4 regions of the Oribacterium sp. HCP28S3_H8 genome follow, and region 4 is predicted to be linked to each of the others. Evidence: predicted binding sites of a transcription regulator. Region 4 holds the regulator's gene; each other region holds the start of a gene.
What was found. The regulator Rex, encoded in region 4, represses fermentation and respiration genes when NADH is low (regulators of the CRP and FNR family bind a similar motif). The targets are predictions, from matches to a motif close to ATTGTTAANTANTTAACAAT.
Positions count from the first base shown of each region.

Region 1: pflB (formate C-acetyltransferase) is a predicted target of Rex. The motif match lies at 886-905, and genes of this name have one in related genera.
Region 2: ACTNEN_RS01850 (oxidoreductase) is a predicted target of Rex. The motif match lies at 1,230-1,249, and genes of this name have one in related genera.
Region 3: rsxC (electron transport complex subunit RsxC) is a predicted target of Rex. The motif match lies at 793-812, and genes of this name have one in related genera.

Region 1 covers NZ_JBQHUZ010000007.1:155,545-157,753, reverse strand. The annotation lists gene ACTNEN_RS09890 (HAD family hydrolase) at 1-126, shown strand, start outside; gene ACTNEN_RS09885 (RrF2 family transcriptional regulator) at 268-702, opposite strand; gene pflB (formate C-acetyltransferase) at 957-2,209, shown strand, end outside.
Region 2 covers NZ_JBQHUZ010000001.1:407,717-409,925, forward strand. The annotation lists gene ACTNEN_RS01850 (oxidoreductase) at 1-1,192, opposite strand, end outside; gene ACTNEN_RS01855 (LysR family transcriptional regulator) at 1,491-2,209, shown strand, end outside.
Region 3 covers NZ_JBQHUZ010000004.1:24,680-26,888, forward strand. The annotation lists gene glmS (glutamine--fructose-6-phosphate transaminase (isomerizing)) at 1-521, shown strand, start outside; gene rsxC (electron transport complex subunit RsxC) at 936-2,209, shown strand, end outside.
Region 4 covers NZ_JBQHUZ010000001.1:127,882-130,090, forward strand. The annotation lists gene ACTNEN_RS00595 (adenylosuccinate synthase) at 1-749, shown strand, start outside; gene ACTNEN_RS00600 (redox-sensing transcriptional repressor Rex) at 909-1,556, shown strand; gene acpS (holo-ACP synthase) at 1,553-1,918, shown strand; gene ACTNEN_RS00610 (NAD(P)H-hydrate dehydratase) at 1,922-2,209, shown strand, end outside.

The DNA of each region.
Region 1 (2,209 bases), on a different contig from region 4:
GGCGCCTTTGTGGTTGGCTATACAGGCGCTTCGATCCAACAGGATACCTCTGAGGCCGACTGCGTACTTGACTGCTTCCCTGATTTTTATTCTGTTATCAGTCTAGATGAACCTCCTGTTTCCTAATGAAAGCTCCCTGCAGAATCTTTTCTGCAGGGAGCTTTCATATCACCGGATATAATACGGAAGCGGCACTGACCAATCAATCGTCAGTGCCGCTTAAATATTTGCTGCAGATCCGTCAAAATACTCTTGACAAACAGCATATCAGGCTTTTTTGCTGCCACTTTCTCCGGAGGTCTCATTTACAAGGTCAGCTAAAGTATAGCGGTTCACAACTTCATAAATGGCATTGTCTATTTCCTTATAAAGAGGAAAGGTGGGACAGGAAGCAGACTTGGAGCATACAGTGCCGCCCTTCAGACAGTCCACCGGCGCCAGTGTTCCTTCTGCAGCATCCAGAATTTCTCCCACACGGATCTGATCAATTGGTCTTGTAAAAAGATATCCGCCGTGTGCTCCACGTATGCTTTTTAAAAAACCGCCCTTGACCATCAATGCAATAATTTGCTCCAGATACTTAACAGAAAGTCCCTGGCGATCAGAAATCTCTTTAATACTAACGGGTGTCTCACCATCATAGTTTTGGGCAATATCGATCAGAGTTGTAAGAGCATATCGGCCCTTGGTTGAGATCATCATCTCACTCACCTCCCAATATATACATTGAATTTAATCCTACCACATTACTAGACTTTATTCAAGCATGTTTTTAGGAATATACAAAAATAATAATGATTGTTGTTTTTATTCAAAAACACTATATTTTGAAGGTATTTGTTTGTTGACACACAATATAGCTCATTGTATACTGCAATCGCTGAGAGAGATAAGGATTTAACAAAGAGATCGACCTCGGCATCTGGTTTAATGGTTAATGTATTGGAGGATATGAGATGAGACAAGAGTGGAGAGGATTTAAGACAGGCCACTGGGTTAATGACGTAAATGTACGTTCGTTCATTCAAAATAACTATACTGCGTATGACGGAGATGCCAGTTTCCTGGCTGGTCCTACTGCAGCAACAGAAAAGCTCTGGAATGAGGTTCAGAAGCTGCAGAAGGAGGAGAGAGCCAAGGGCGGTGTTCTTGATATGGAGACCAAGGTCGTTTCCGGCATTACTGCATATGACGCAGCCTATATCACCGGCGACTCCAAGGACGAAGAAAAGGTTGTAGGTTTACAGACCGATAAGCCTCTTAAGAGAGCATTTATGCCATATGGTGGTATCAAGATGGCAGAGCAGGCATGCACAACCTATGGTTACACTCCGGATCCTGAGCTTCATAAGATTTTTACAGAGTATCATAAGACACACAATCAGGGTGTATTTGATGCATATACTCCGGAGATGATGAAGGCTCGTCATAATAAGATCCTTACCGGACTTCCGGATACCTATGGTCGTGGACGTATTGTCGGCGATTACAGAAGGGTTGCTCTTTACGGTATTGACTTCCTGATCCAGGAGAAGCAGAACGATCTTGCCAATACTGGTGACGGTACTATGACCGATGATGTAGTACGTCAGAGAGAGGAGATCTCCGATCAGATCAGAGCGCTTCGTCAGATGAAGGAAATGGCACAGTCCTATGGCTATGATATTTCCGTCCCGGCTAAGAATGCCAGAGAAGCTGTACAGTGGCTCTATTTTGGATATCTTGCAGCAATCAAGACACAGAACGGTGCAGCAATGTCCGTTGGCCGTGTTTCTACATTCCTGGATATCTATATTACAAGAGATCTCAACGAGGGTACGCTTACTGAGCAGGAAGCTCAGGAGCTGATTGACCACTTCGTCATGAAGCTGCGTATGGTAAAGTTTGCGAGAATCCCGAGTTACAATCAGCTTTTCTCAGGTGATCCTGTCTGGGCAACACTCGAGGTTGCCGGTATGGGTCAGGACGGTCGTTCCATGGTAACCAAAAATGACTTCCGTTTCCTGCATACACTTGAGAACATGGGACCGGCTCCGGAGCCAAACCTTACAGTACTGTACACCAAGAGACTTCCGGAGAACTTTAAGAAATATGCTGCCAAGATTTCTGTAACCACATCTTCTATCCAGTATGAGAATGATGATGTTATGAGACCGGTATGGGGCGATGATTACAGCATCTGCTGCTGTGTATCTGCTACGCAGACCGG
Region 2 (2,209 bases), 280 kb from region 4:
CACCGCCAACCACCAGAACCTTTTTCTTAACCGGTGCCGGCCGGACTTCATCTCCCTCCATTTCTCTTCCGATCAGTGGATTGACCGTACATCGTCTTGTCGATGTCGCTGCCCGCTCTGCCATACAGGTAAAGCAGCGGAGACACCGCACAATCTCATCGTCTCTCCCCTCATTGATCTTTCTCGGAAGGAACGGATCCGCGAGCAAAGCACGGCCCATATACACAATATCCGCTTTTCCGGAAGCAATGATCTCCTCCATCTGCGCCGGGTCATTGAGTCCGCCGATGGTTGCTACCGGCTTATGCACATGCTTTCGGATCTCTGCCGCAAGAAATACATTTCTGCCATGGTCCTCAAACATAGAAGGATGCGTAATGCCAAAGGTTTTCTGATACGTACCTGCGGACACGTGAATGATGTCTACGTAAGGCTCGATCGCCTGTGCAATGCGGACGCCTTCCTCAAGGTCATATCCTCCTTCCGTAAACTCCGCTCCACTCATACGAAACTCAATCGGAAAAAACGGACCAACCGCATCCCTTACAGCTTGGAGTACCTCGATTGCAAAGCGGGTACGATTCTCAAGTGGTCCGCCATATTCATCGGTTCTATGGTTAAAAAGCGGAGACAGAAACTGATTTATAAGCCAGCCATGACCGCCATGGATCATAAGCATCTCAAAGCCTGCTCGTTTTGCAAGTCCGGCTACATGTCCGTAGGCTGCCACGATTTCCTCGATCATCTCCTTTGTAAGCGCCTTTACCGGCACACCGTCTGCACGCACCGTTTCCGAGGGTCCCCACTGATGAAGCTCATGCTGTCTTTTCTTATCCGTCATATAGGTCCCTGCAAACATACCGGAGTGGGAGAGCTCAAGACTCGGAATACCGCCGTGTCTGCGGATCGCGTCTGCTGTATAGGTAGCACAGGCAAGAGAATTGAGAATCGACTCATCCAGATGATACGCATGAGATCCGTCTGTTGCAGGATGTACCATGCATTCGCTGACGGTAACGGCTGCCGCTCCACCCTTGGAACGAAGCTCGTAAAAAGCTGTGGACTTCGGTCTGATGCAGCCGTCATTTGTGATATCTGTTCCACCCATAGGAGCAGAAAACATACGGTTTCTGAATATTGTTTTACCGATGGTAATCGGCTTGCAAAGGTTAGGATATTTACGACTTCTCATGACACACTCCTGTAAATTTCTGCATATCATCAATATATTTGTTAACAAATTAACCATGTATATCTTACACGGCTTTCCCGATCCGCGCTATCAACAAGCCGAAAGTGCGTAGAAACTATTTTTTTGCACCTCGACGTTATTTTTACAGAGATTTACAGAAAATCCGTGGGTAAAAAGGTATAATATAAGCTACAAGCTTCAACAATGCAATTCATGGATACGCTGAAATCAAATAAAACGAATAAGACAAAATAAAAGCTGTCGAAGGATAGAACTTTACAGGAGGAATTTTCGGATTATGGACACCAAGACGCTGCGCTATTTCTGCGCCTGCTATGAAACAAAAAGCTTAAACAAGGCATCCGAACGTTTTTATATCACCCCGCAGGGCATGGGGAAAAACCTGAACAAACTGGAAAACGAGCTTGGCGTCACGCTATTTCAACGGTCTCAGGCAGGACTTGAACCTACGAGAAGCGGAGACTATCTATATAAACACAGTAAGGAAATGCTTTACCGACTGCAGGATCTGGAGATGGAAATGAAACGCATGGATTTTTCCCGCCACTCCCGACGGGTAGGGTTTGCCTGCGGCGTCATAAGAGCTCTGCAGGCAGTCCCTGCCCTAAGGTCGCTTAGCCAGGAGCTGATCGGCTCTGAAGCCGTGGAATGGACGGAAGACTTTAATCAGAACATCCGGGATCTTTTGCTGGGCGGAAAGATTGACACCGCCTATGTGGTAGATCATTTCCGCTCTCCGATGGTCCATGAAGAAAAAATTTTTGAAAGAAAGCTATGTGCCGTAGTTTATAAAGGACATCCCTTGTATCAAAGGGATGTCCTGTCCTTTGATGACCTGCGAGAGGAAAAGCTGATCACACTCAATGAAAAATTCAGCATTTTTCACTCGGTGGTCACAAAATGTCAGGAACTCGGCTTTGTGCCGCAGATTCCCATCCGGATCATGGAAAATTCCTTAATCTATACATTTGTACGTGAACAAAGCGGAATCGGAAT
Region 3 (2,209 bases), on a different contig from region 4:
CAATGGAGGCACTCCCGGAGCAGATCAGCAAGATCCTGGAGGATAAGGAGCGGATCCAGTGGTTTGCTTCCAAATACGCCAACGCACAGGATGTATTTTTTATCGGCAGAGGCATTGACTATGCCATCGGACTGGAAGGCTCCCTGAAGCTTAAGGAAATCAGCTACATCCATTCCGAAGCGTATGCGGCAGGAGAGCTTAAGCATGGGACCATCAGTTTGATTGAAAAGGGCACCCTTGTCGTCGGAATCCTGACACAGCCGGAGCTTTTTGAAAAGACCGTTTCAAACATGGTCGAAGTCAAGAGCCGTGGCGGATATCTGATGGGACTCACTACTGATGGTAATTATAATATAGAAGATACCGCAGATTTTACCGTATATGTTCCGTCCACTGACCCTTATTTTGCGACAAGCCTTGCCGTTGTACCGCTGCAACTTCTGGCATACTATGTCAGCGTCGCTAAAGGACTTGATGTTGATAAACCAAGAAATCTCGCAAAATCTGTCACCGTAGAATAAGTTAAATATAGTCTGACGTGCTTGATCGTTTAGAAAATATGAAACGATGAAGCGCCTTGAAGCAAAATAGTTACACCATTCACTTAGACGACTGATACAGACTGATACATAAGAGATCCGAATGCTTTTTGCGTCCGGGTCTCTTATATTTATGTACGCGTTATGATCATTTGTAATATATAATATTCCAGCCGAAAGGCTGTGATACATGTATACATTGTGCAATTATTCATATTCAAGGGAACTGGCAGAGATTCTTTTCTTGTGTAAGAATGACAATTATTTAACGTATAACTATTAATTTTTTATAAAAAAATATGCATTTATTCCTGTGCATTCATTGCTAATTTATTGTTCTTTTATAAAAAATTGGTTATAATACACAATGTCTATTAAATTTTTGGAGGTATACATATGGGTGTTTCCACTTTTAAAGGTGGCGTCCATCCTTATGACGGCAAGGATCTTGCGAAGGATCAGCCTATCGTAGAGATCAAGCCCGAGGGACTCATGGTATTCCCGCTTTCTCAGCACATCGGTGCCCCGGCGAAGCCAATCGTAGCCAAGGGTGACCATGTTCTGGTCGGTCAGAAGATCGCGGAAGCAGGCGGGTTTATTTCCGCTGTTGTAATTTCCTCGGTTTCCGGTACCGTAAAGGGTATCGAAAAGAGACTTACAGCCGGCGGTGCCATAGCTGACGCTATTATCATCGAAAACGACAAGCAGTATGAGACGATTCCGGGTTTCGGCGAAAAGAGAGATTATACAAAGCTCTCCAGAGACGAAATCGTAAGCATTGTAAAAGAAGCAGGTATTGTCGGACTTGGCGGTGCCGGTTTCCCGACCAATGTAAAGCTCATGCCAAAGGACATCAATAAGATTGACTATTTCCTCGTAAACGGAGCGGAATGTGAGCCATATCTCACATCTGACTACAGAGATATGATGGAAACTCCAGAGGAAATCATCGGCGGTCTGAAGGTTGTGCTCTCGATCTTCCCTAATGCCAAGGGTAAAATCTGCATTGAGGATAACAAGCCGGAAGCCATTGCCAGACTCTCCGAGATGGTAAAGGATGAGCCTAATATCGAGGTGCTCGGACTCAAGACCAAGTATCCGCAGGGTGGTGAGCGTCAGCTGATTTATGCAGTTACAGGACGAAAGATCAATTCTTCCATGCTGCCAGCCGATGCCGGTGTTGTTGTGGACAATATTGATACCATCGTTGCAATCTATGAGGCAGTATGTCTTCAGAAGCCTCTGGTACGGAAGATCCTTACGGTAACAGGTGATGCCGTTGCGCACCCCGGAAACTTCCGTGTACCACTTGGCACCAACTATCAGGAAGTCATTGCTGCAGCAGGCGGATTTAAGGTCGCTCCGGAAAAGATCATCTCCGGTGGTCCGATGATGGGTATCCCTCTGTTTAAGCTGGACATCCCGGTTGCTAAAAACTCAAGCTCAATCCTTGCGTTCCAGCATGATCAGGTTTCCGCAGAGCCGACAACCGCATGTATCAACTGCGGCCGCTGTGTAGCAGCTTGTCCTGAAAATCTGATGCCGACACTTATGATGAAGGCAGCTCTTGCCAAGAACAGTGCAAAATTTGAAGCACTCTATGGTATGGAGTGTATCGAGTGTGGATGCTGCTCTTATGTTTGTCCTGCCAAGAGACCGCTTACACAGGG
Region 4 (2,209 bases):
AGTATGAGGATCTGCTTGAGGAAATGCACCGCCAGAGAGATCTTATCGCGCCTTATCTTGCAGATACATCTAAGTTTTTGAGAGAGGCACTTAAAGAGGGTAAAACGGTTTTACTTGAGGGCCAGCTTGGTACGATGAAGGATCCGGATCATGGTATTTATCCGATGGTTACTTCATCCTCTACTTTGGCAGCCTATGGCGCAGTTGGAGCAGGTATCCCGCCATATGAAATCAAGGATATCATTGCCGTAACAAAGGCATATTCCTCCGCAGTCGGGGCTGGTGATTTTGTTTCGGAGCTTTTTGGCGAGGAAGCGGAGGAGCTTAGGAAAAGAGGCGGTGACAAGGGCGAGTATGGCGCAACTACCGGACGCCCAAGAAGAGTTGGCTGGTATGATGCTGTAGCATCGAGATACGGATGTCAGATGCAAGGGGCAACGGAAGCAGCACTTACCGTACTGGATACGCTCGGATATCTTAAGGAGCTCAAAATCTGCACAGGGTATGAGATTGATGGCAAGGTTACAAAGGATTTCCCTGTAACTCCGTTGCTTAATAAGGCAAAGCCTGTATATGAAACTTTACCGGGATGGAATTGTGATATCCGTGGCATTGCAGAGTATGATAAACTCCCGGTGGAATGCAGAAATTATATTGATTTCATAGAACGAGAGATTGAAACTCCGATTACTATGGTTTCCAATGGACCTGAGAGACATGCAATTCTCAGAAGAACTCCGAAGATCTAAGCTACTTTCCATATCATGCAATATTGGTATGTATAAGAAGTCAACAAATAATATAAAAAACAGCAGGGCCGGCGATGGTTCTGCTGTTTTCTTTTGACATTGAAATAACAAACTTGTATAATATTTAACAAGAGCAGATGATTTAAGAGGTGCAAAACGATGGCTAAAAAAGAAATTTCACAGGGTGTTATTTTACGACTTCCAAGATATTACAGATATCTTGAGGATCTTATGGATCAGGGCGTGGAGAGGATTTCATCCAATGAACTTAGCAAGCGGATGAAGCTCACCGCATCTCAGATCCGGCAGGATCTTAATAACTTTGGCGGCTTTGGACAGCAGGGATACGGATACAATATTAAAAATCTGCATGATGAGATTGCCAAGATTCTTAATATTGACAAAGATCATAATATGATCATTATCGGTGCAGGACATTTGGGACAGGCACTTGCCAATTATACCAATTTCCGTAAAAGAGGCTTTTTGATTAGGGCAATCTTTGACAAAGATCCAACGTTGATCGGAAAAAAGGTCGGGGATGTAGAAATTCATCCTATGGAGGATATCGATTCCTTTGTAAAAGATAACGCGATCAAAATGGCTGCCGTTTGCATCCCAAAGGAACCGGCGGTAAAGGTGGTAGAGCAGTTAATTGCAGACGGTGTTGTCGGTATTTGGAATTTTGCACATGTGGATCTTGAGGTTCCGGAAGGTGTTGTGATTGAAAATGTGCATCTCTCCGAATCACTTATGAGATTGTCCTATCGAGTTGGAGAGAAATACAGGGAGAGAACAGAAAAATGATTTCCGGAACCGGCTGTGATTTACTGGAAATTGCACGCATCAAGGCTCTGATGGAAAAAAGCTACAGCAATAAAATCTTCACAGATCAGGAGCGCCGGCAGGCAAATGGAAAGATCTCCATGCTTGCCGGCGATTTCAGCGTAAAGGAGGCAGTCGCCAAGGCGCTGGGGACAGGATTCCGGGGCTTCCGACCCATCGATATCGAGGTACTTAGGGATGAATTGGGGAAGCCCTATGTCGTATTGTCTGATAATGCTAAAAAAAGATTGCAGGAGATCGGGGGTAAAAGCATACATGTTTCTATTTCCGACACCAGGGAGCTTGTGATGGCATTTGCCGTAATAGAGGGTGATGAGATTTAATTTATGAAATTGCTTACAAACATAGAAAAGTCGGAGCTGATCCGGGCAATACCAAAGCGGATCGAGACAGCAAACAAAGGGACCTATGGTAAAACACTGATCATTGCCGGATCGGAGGGCATGTGCGGCGCCGCGTTTTTATCAGGACTTGCTGCATATCGTTCCGGCGCAGGGCTTGTCAAGCTACTGACGGTCGACTCTAACCGAAGCATTTTACAGTCCTTATTACCAGAGGCGATTATTGAAACCTATGCAGAAGGCATGGACCTCAATGAACTGATTTCCCGAAAC